2 regions of the Verrucosispora sp. NA02020 genome follow, and region 2 is predicted to be linked to the other one. Evidence: predicted binding sites of a transcription regulator. Region 2 holds the regulator's gene; the other holds the start of a gene.
The links. Region 2 encodes HspR, which represses chaperone genes until heat shock. Its sites were predicted from a motif close to TTGAGTNNNNNNNACTCAA; they were not measured.
Positions count from the first base shown of each region.

Region 1: lon (endopeptidase La) is a predicted target of HspR. The motif match lies at 2,273-2,291, and genes of this name have one in related genera.

Region 1 is NZ_CP054923.1:4,688,094-4,692,508, reverse strand. It holds gene HUT12_RS20470 (DUF2726 domain-containing protein) at 1-93, shown strand, start outside; gene HUT12_RS20465 (hypothetical protein) at 359-1,636, shown strand; gene HUT12_RS20460 (Lsr2 family protein) at 1,709-2,053, opposite strand; gene lon (endopeptidase La) at 2,315-4,415, shown strand, end outside.
Region 2 is NZ_CP054923.1:137,895-142,309, forward strand. It holds gene dnaK (molecular chaperone DnaK) at 1-26, shown strand, start outside; gene grpE (nucleotide exchange factor GrpE) at 75-836, shown strand; gene dnaJ (molecular chaperone DnaJ) at 922-2,100, shown strand; gene HUT12_RS00640 (heat shock protein transcriptional repressor HspR) at 2,129-2,566, shown strand; gene HUT12_RS00645 (hypothetical protein) at 2,747-3,019, shown strand; gene HUT12_RS00650 (hypothetical protein) at 3,310-3,738, opposite strand; gene HUT12_RS00655 (cation:proton antiporter) at 3,926-4,415, opposite strand, start outside.

The sequences.
Region 1 (4,415 bases), 4.6 Mb from region 2:
CGCACCGATCTGCTCGACGACATCCGGCGACTCGGGCAGCGCCGCGACGAACTCGTGGACGGTTTCGCCTACGACCATCTGCACCAGGTCTGACCTGCCCAGGAGCCGTACGGCCCGGGTCGTCGAAAAAAAGTCCACCTTCTTTTGAACTCCCGCCACGGCGGGGCCGTACCTCACCGGGAATGGACAGGATCTCCCAACCCGCGCCGGGGGCGCGGGAGGCGGTGCGGAAAGGGCATCGTCGTCTGTCGACGTACCACCGGTGCGTTCGAACGGCCTCCGTCGAACGCGCCACCACGATTCCGTTCGGTCCGTCGAGTCACGCGTCAGGTACCGGATCGAGAAGGAGAGCAATTCGATGCGCAGGTCCACCCGGTCACGCAGACCCTCAGGTAACACGCGGACCAAACGACTTCTGGCCGTTGGTGCCACGCTCGCCGTCTTCGGTGGCGTCGTTGCCGTTACCCAGATCTCGTCGGCCGGTGACCGACGGCCGAACAAGCAGCAGACCCGCCCGATCTCGGCCGAGTGTGTCGAGCCCAGCCCGGGTGCGACCGCGCCGACCGCCCGTGGCGCCACCACCACCCGTACCTTCCAGAACGGCCGGTGGGTGACCAACCACTGGGGTGACGGGCAGCAGTCCGTGGAGGAGTGCCAGGAGACCCGCAGCGGCAACGGTGGCGCGACCCCCGCCGGTTCCTTCGCCGTGGCCTGTCCCGACGTGGTGAGCCGCCTGCCGCAGGTGCCCGACCGGGCCCGCGCCGAGGTGGACCGCAACCTGGCCCTGCTCCAGACCCAGATCACCGAGGCCGACCAGCGCCTGGCCGCCGAGGGCAACAAGGGCCAGGCGTTCATCCGCAACGCGATCCTCGACCCGCTGGCCAGCAAGCGGCGGGCCACGCTCGACCGAATCACCATCTCCATCGACCGCTTCGGCCCCCGGCCGCGTGGCCTCGCCGGTCTGGCCGCCTGCCAGGTGCAGCCGGTGAACAACAACAACGGTGGGAACAACGGCGGCAACAACCCCAACAACGGTGGGAACAACGGCGGGGGCAACAACAACGGCGGCAACAACGGCGGAGGCAACAACGGCCTCGACGTGCTGGCCAACAACTGCAACAACAGCCAGCTCCAGCCGCACGACGGCTTCCAGAACGGCAACCGCTGCATCAGCACCGCCTTCGGTGAGGTCGGCTCCGCCGCGAACAACCCGTCGCTGCTGATCACCGAGTTCCCGCAGCAGATCAACCGCAACGAGGGCTTCGCCCTGCGGGTCAGCACCCGCAACCTGGTCCGGGACCGCTTCCTCCCGGCCGGTCAGGGTGGCTACTACCTGGAGAGCTCGCTGCTCAACGGTGAGGGCCTGACCCGTGGCCACTTCCACACCGCCTGCCGGATGCTGAACAACACGAACGAGGCGCCGGCGGCGGATCCGGTACCGGCCTTCTTCGTGGCCACCGAGGACGGCGGCGGCGGTAGCCAGCCGGACAGCGTGGTCATCCAGATCCCGGGCCTGCCCGAGTCCGGCACCGCACAGTGCGCGGTCTGGGCCGGCGACGGCTCGCACCGTATCCCGATGTCGGAGCGGGCCAACCAGACCCCCGCCTTCGACGCGGTGCGGATCCAGGTCAACTGACCCGGAACAACACGCGGGCCGTCCGGAACCAGGTTCCGGACGGCCCGCGTCGTTGTGGGGCGACGCCGCTGTTCAGCGGTTCTTGTACGCCTCGACGACCTCGACCGGGATACGACCCCGCTCGGAAATCTTGTAGCCGTTGCCGACTGCCCATTCCCGGATCGCGCGGTTCTGCTCGCGGTTCATTCCGGGTGCCGCCGCGGTGACGCGACGCGGTCCGCGACCGGTGTCGGCGCTGCCGCGTCCGAGCCGTCGGCCCGCATTGATAAACGGATCCAGCGCCTTACGCAGGACTCCCGCGTTCTCGTCGGAGACGTCGATGGTGTAGCTCACGCCATCCAGGCTGAACTCGACCGTGCGATCGGCCTTTCCGCCGTCGAGGTCGTCAGTCAGCACCGTGATTACTTTTCTCGCCATCGTCGATTACTCCCTGTGTCTGGCGGGGTGTGGTCAAAGTTTGACTCATCGCCCCGCAATTGCGCAACAAAAGCCCCTGTCCGCCGCGTCTCGCGTTTTGCGCCGCGCGTAAATCCCGATTACCCGGTGTTCGTCGGTACGGATGTGTCGGTGCCGCACCCGATCGAGGCCGGTTCGTGTGCTGGGTCACACCGTGGAACAACGCCGACCCGCGTCGACTTGAGTCAGACACGCTCAACTCAATGCGATAGCAGGTGTTCGATGGCAACTCTTCCGGTACTTCCACTGACCGACGCGGTACTGCTGCCCGGCATGGTCATCCCGGTGACCCTCGACCCGACCACCCAGGCCGCGGTCGACGCGGCCCGCGCCACCGGCGACCGCAGGCTGCTCGCCGTGCCCCGCCTCGACGGCGAGTACGGCTCCGTCGGCGCGATCGCCACCATCGAGAAGGTGGGTCGGCTGCCCAGCGGTGAGCCTGCCGCCGTCGTCCGCGGCCTCGCCCGCGCCCGCATCGGCTCCGGGGTGCCCGGACCCGGCGCGGCGCTCTGGGTCGAGGCGACCGAGATCGACGAACCCACCCCCGCCGGCAAGGCACGGGAACTGGCGCGCGAGTACCGCGCCCTGGTGACCTCCGTGCTCCAGCAGCGCGGCGCATGGCAGGTCATCGACGCGATGGAGCGGATGACCGACCTCTCCGAACTGGCCGACTCGGCCGGCTACGCGCCCTGGCTCACCCTGGCGCAGAAGACCGAACTGCTCGCCGCGCCGGACGTCACCGCCCGGCTGGAACTGCTCGTCGGCTGGGTCAAGGAACACCTCGCCGAGCAGGAGGTCACCGAGCAGATCAACTCCGACGTCCGCGAGGGGCTGGAGAAGTCGCAGCGGGAGTTCCTGCTGCGCCAGCAGCTCGCCGCGATCCGCAAGGAACTCGGCGAGGACGCCCCGGACGGCTCCGCCGACTACCGGTCCCGTGTCGAGGCCGCCGACCTGCCCGAGAAGGTACGCGAGGCGGCACTGCGCGAGGTCGGCAAGCTGGAGCGGGCCAGTGACGCCTCCCCGGAGGCGGGCTGGATCCGTACCTGGCTCGACACGGTGCTGGAGATGCCGTGGAGCACGCGTACCGAGGACAACACCGACCTGGCCGCGGCGCGGGCCGTGCTCGACGCCGACCACGCCGGCCTGGCCGACGTCAAGGACCGCATCCTGGAGTACCTGGCGGTGCGCAACCGCCGGGCCGACCGCAACCTCGGTGTGGTCGGCGGGCGCGGCTCCGGCGCGGTGCTCGCCCTGACGGGCCCGCCCGGCGTCGGCAAGACCAGCCTCGGCGAGTCCGTCGCCCGGGCGCTCGGGCGCAGATTCGTCCGGGTCTCCCTCGGCGGCGTACGCGACGAGGCCGAGATCCGGGGCCACCGGCGCACCTACGTCGGCGCGCTGCCCGGCCGGATCGTGCGGGCCCTGCGCGAGGCCGGCTCGATGAACCCGGTGGTGCTGCTCGACGAGGTCGACAAACTCTCCGTCGGGTACGCCGGTGACCCGGCCGCCGCCCTGCTGGAGGTGCTCGACCCGGCCCAGAACCACACCTTCCGGGACCACTACCTGGAAGTCGACCTCGACCTGTCCGACGTGCTCTTCCTCGCCACGGCCAACGTGGTGGAGGCCATCCCCGGCCCGCTGCTGGACCGGATGGAACTGGTCACCCTGGACGGCTACACCGAGGACGAGAAGGTGGCCATCGCCCGGGACCACCTGCTGCCCCGGCAGCGGGAACGGGCCGGGCTGACCGCCGACGAGGTCGACCTCGACGCCCCGGCACTGGCCCGCATCGCGGGGGAGTACACCCGGGAGGCCGGCGTACGGCAACTGGAGCGGGCCCTGGCGAAGGTCATGCGGAAGGTCGCGGTGGCCCTCACCGACGACCCGACGCCGGTCCGCGTCGGCGCCGACGACCTGACCCGCTACCTCGGCCGGCCCAAGCACACGCCGGAGTCGGCGGAGCGGACGGCGGTGCCCGGCGTGGCCACCGGCCTGGCGGTCACCGGTGCCGGCGGCGACGTGCTGTTCATCGAGGCCACCAGCATGGAGGGTGAGCCGGGCCTGACCCTGACCGGCCAACTCGGCGACGTGATGAAGGAGTCGGCGCACATCGCCCTTTCCTACCTGCGCGCCAACGGCCGCCGGCTCGGCCTGGACCCGAACGCCCTCGCCGGACGGCGGATCCACCTGCACGTCCCGGCGGGTGCGGTGCCCAAGGACGGCCCCAGCGCCGGCATCACCATGGTCACCGCGCTGGCGTCGCTGGCCAGCGGCCGGCCGGTACGCCCCGAGTTCGGGATGACCGGCGAGGTGACACTCTCCGGCC
Region 2 (4,415 bases):
AGATCGTGGACGAGGACAAGAAGTGACGGTCCTGGCCGAGCCGATCTCCACGGGCAGAGGGATGAGGTAGTCGCATGACGGAGAAGCCACGAGCCGCCGACCCGGGCAGCACCGGGTCGGCGCCGGGTGGCTCGGCGTCCGAGCCGACCACCGGCGAGACGCCGCGTGTCGTCATCCGTAACAACCGCAAGATCAGCCAGAGTCACGAGCCGGAGGGGACGGCGGCGGACGCCGGCTCCGACACGTCGGCCGAGGGGCTGGTCGAGGACGCCGAGGTCGTGGTCGACGCGATCGAGGTCGAGACCGAGGCGCTGAGCGAGCCGACCACCGAGGGCCCGCCCGTGGTGGACTCCCCGGCCAAGCCGGTCGGAAAACCGTCCGAGGCGGCCGGTCGCGGGCTCGGCGCCGAGGTGGAGGCGCTCCGCGCCGACCTGGAGGAGCGCACTCGGGACCTGCAACGGGTCACCGCCGAGTACGCCAACTACCGCAAGCGGGTCGAGCGGGACCGTGCTCTGGTCACCGAGCAGGCGACCGGCTCGGTGCTGGCCGCGCTGCTGCCGATCCTGGACGACCTGGACCGGGCCCGGGAACACGGCGACCTGGTCGGTCCGTTCGGTTCGGTGGCCGAGCAACTCACCACCGCGCTCGGCAAGTTCGGGCTGACCCAGTTCGGCGAGCAGGGTGACCCGTTCGACCCGACGCTGCACGAGGCCGTGGCGCACCAGACCTCGGCCGACGTCACCGAACCCACCTGCGTGCAGGTGATGCGTCGGGGCTACCAGATCGGTGAGCGGCTGTTGCGACCCGCGATGGTCGCGGTCGCCGACCCGGAATAGTGCACGACGGTGACCGGGCCGTCCCACCCGCCGAACTCCGGTGGGCGGGACGGCCCGGAGCCGGAGGTGGGGAGGAGGTGGACGGTTGAGTTCCAAGGACTGGATCGAGAAGGACTACTACGCGGTCCTGGGCGTGGCGAAGACCGCCTCCGCTGACGAGATCAAGAAGGTGTACCGGAAGCTCGCCCGCGAGTCGCACCCGGACCACAACCCCGGCGACCCCAAGGCCGAGGAGCGCTTCAAGTCGGTCTCCGAGGCGTACGCGGTGCTCGGTGACGACGCCAAGCGCCGCGAGTACGACGAGATGCGCTCGCTGTTCGGCTCGGGCGCCTTCCGGCGCGGTGCCCGCCAGGGTGGCCAGCCCGGCGGCATGCCGTTCGACGTCTCCGACCTGTTCGGCAACGCGCAGTCGGCCGGTGGTGGCCGGTTCGCCGGTGGCGGCATCTCGGACCTGTTCAGCTCGATCTTCTCGGGCGGCGCGGGTGGTGGCGGTGCCACCGGCCCGGCCCGTGGTCGCGACATCGAGACCGAGGTGGCGCTCGACTTCGACGACGCCGTCCGAGGGGTCACGCTGCCGCTGACCCTGCGGGCACCGGGAGTCTGCGACACCTGTCACGGCAACGGTGCGAAGCCGGGCACGGTGCCGAGGACCTGCCAGGTCTGCCACGGCGCCGGGGTGAACCACCGCAACCAGGGTGCGTTCAGCCTCGCCGAGCCCTGCCGCAACTGCCAGGGCGCCGGGACCGTGGTCGACGAGAAGTGCCCGGAGTGCCAGGGCACGGGCGGCGTCACCAAGGCCCGTACGCTCAACGTCCGTTTTCCGGCCGGAGTGGCCGACGGGCAGCGGATCCGGCTGGCGGGCCGGGGCGAGCCGGGCGAGCGCGGCGGCCCGGCGGGGGACCTGTTCGTGCACGTCAAGGTGCGTCCGGACGAGCTGTTCGGGCGCTCCGGTGACGACCTCACGCTGACCGTGCCGATCACCTTCACCGAGGCGGTGCTCGGCACCGACCTGCGGGTGCCGACGCTCGACGGCGCGGTGACCCTGCGGGTGCCCGGAGGTACGCCGAGCGGGCGGATCCTGCGGGCCCGGGGCAAGGGCGTGAGCCGTCGGGACGGGCAGACCGGGGACCTTCTCGTCACGCTCGACGTGGTGGTGCCGGCCCGGGTCTCCGACGAGGCACGCGCGGCCCTGGAGACGTTCGCCGCACAGACCCCGCCGGCGGCGCGAGAACATCTCGACGCGCGGGTGCGTCGGAGCGGATGATGGGTGTAGCGGTGCGGAGGTGAACGGGATGGACGGGTTCGTCGGTTCGGATGACCCCACCTATGAAGCCAAGGTGCTCATGATCTCGGTCGCGGCGCGGATGGCGGGGATGCACCCGCAGACGTTGCGCCAGTACGACCGGCTCGGCCTGGTGCAGGCCGGACGGGCGGCCGGTGGCGGTCGCCGCTACAGCGTGCGGGACGTGGTCCTGCTGCGCGAGGTGCAGCGGCTCAGCCAGGACGACGGTGTCAATCTGGCCGGGATCAAGCGGATCATCGGCTTGGAGCGGCTGTTCGAGCAGGCACAGCAGCGGGTCGCCCAGTTGGAGGCCGAGCTGGAGGCCGCGTACCGCCGGTTGGCCGAGCTGGAGTCGCTGGCCCGCTTCCCCGGGCGCGACCTGGTGCCGACCAACCAGACCTCCACGGCCCTGGTGGTCTGGCGTCCCCGACGCAGCCCCGGCCGCTGACGATCGAGACGGCCCCGGTGCGGTGACAACCGTGCCGGGGCCGTCTCGTGTCTGCGTCGGGGCGGCATCGCGTTCGCGGTCCGCACCCTGCGGATTCCGCCCCGTCCCCGGCCCGTCTCCGTTACCCTGGAATCAGGTCCAAACAACTCAATCCGGACTTCGGCGCTGGCAGGGGGAGCCATGACGGACGAGGCGAAGCAGGTGGCCGAGCAGGCGGAACGCCGGCTCGACCGGTTGGCCGAGAACGTCCAACGGCGCTTCGACCGGATCACCAAGGGGCGGTTCGCCGATCAGATCCGCAGCGGCCGGTTCAGCGGCCGGAGCGGCCGGTCCACCGGACCCGCCCCGTCGGGCGGTCGGTCCGCCGGCCCAGGTCAGGGCCGAGCCGGTCACGGCGCCGGTCGGGTACGGACCGACCAGCACCGCCGCGAGCACGGCGGCCCGCCCCGCTGAGGGGCCACAACGTACGGGCCGGGAGCCACGGGGGCTCCCGGCCCGTTCCCGTTCCCGTTCCACCGCACGTCAGGCCCCCGGCCCGTCCGCACCCCACCGCAAGTAACGCCGCCGCCCGGCCCCTCCGACACACGTCAACCCTCCCGAGGCCGGCAGGCGACGGCACGTCCGCCAGTCAGGTGTGGCCCTACCGTGCCCGGCGCAGGGATCAAGCCTGACCGCCCGGAGCCGGGCACGGTAGGGCCACACCCCCCACGGCAACGGTAGGGCCCCACCCCCACAGCAAGCAGCTAAAGCCGCCGCCCCTCGCGCACCAACCCGCCTTCGCACCACTCGCGGTACACGAACAGCTCCGGTCGGGACAGCAGCACCCGGCTGTTGTGCGACCAGGTGCGCATCATCTCGTCGCCGTTGCGCTCGGCCTGGTCGACGAGCTTGCGGAAGCGACGCTTCGGGTGGGCCCGGAAGTTCGTCCGGATCCCGTCGGCGGCATAGATGTAGAGGCAGTGCAGCGCGAACCGGCGGGCCGGGCAGTGCGCGTCCATCGCCAGGTCGAACAACGTCATGATCAGGCGGTCGCCGGAGACGAGCAGGTCCCAGTCGGGTGGCATGGACGTCAACGGCACCGAGTCGGGCTGGTACGCCCACGATCGCAACTCCGCCGGACTCGGGTCGACGGGGTTGGCGAAGCCGTGGAACGTTGATTCCTGCACGCTCACCGGCCAACCTTCCGCTCGCGTCGGCACCGAGGCGTCCGCCCCCCGCGAACCCCGGCTGCTGGGGCGAAACGGTAACGCGGTACCCGTGAGTACGGGTAGCCCCTACGGAAAGCAATTCGGCATCGGTTGCCTGGCCGGGGTGGTCCGGACGGCCGACGATCACTTTCAGTCCCTGTGTCGTCACCGGTCACGGTCGATCCGGCGCTGCCGACCCGGCCTGCTGCGTCGCCGCCCGTTGTCGCGACCAGCGCCTGAACCAGGTGGCGTCGGGCAGTCGGGCCAGCACAGGCCCGGTCACCACGGTGATCAATACGTACGTGGCGGCCAGGGCGGCCAGCTTCGGCGAACCACTGCCGGCGCTCACCGCGAGGCCGGCGATGACGATGGAGAACTCCCCCCGGGGTGTCAGGGTCAGTCCGGCCCGCCAGCGTCCCGGTTCGGTGATGCCGACCCGCCTCGCGGCCAGGTAACCGGTCGCCGTCTTGGTCGCCGTGGTGACCAGTGCGAGCAGTACCGCGGGCAGCAGCACCGGCGGGATGTGCCGAGGGTCGGTGGCGAGCCCGAAGAAGACGAAGAAGACGGCGGCGAAGAGGTCGCGCAGGGGCGTCAGCAGTTCGGTGGCGTGGTGGGCCACCGGCCCGGAGAGCGCGATGCCGACCAGGAAGGCACCGACCGCC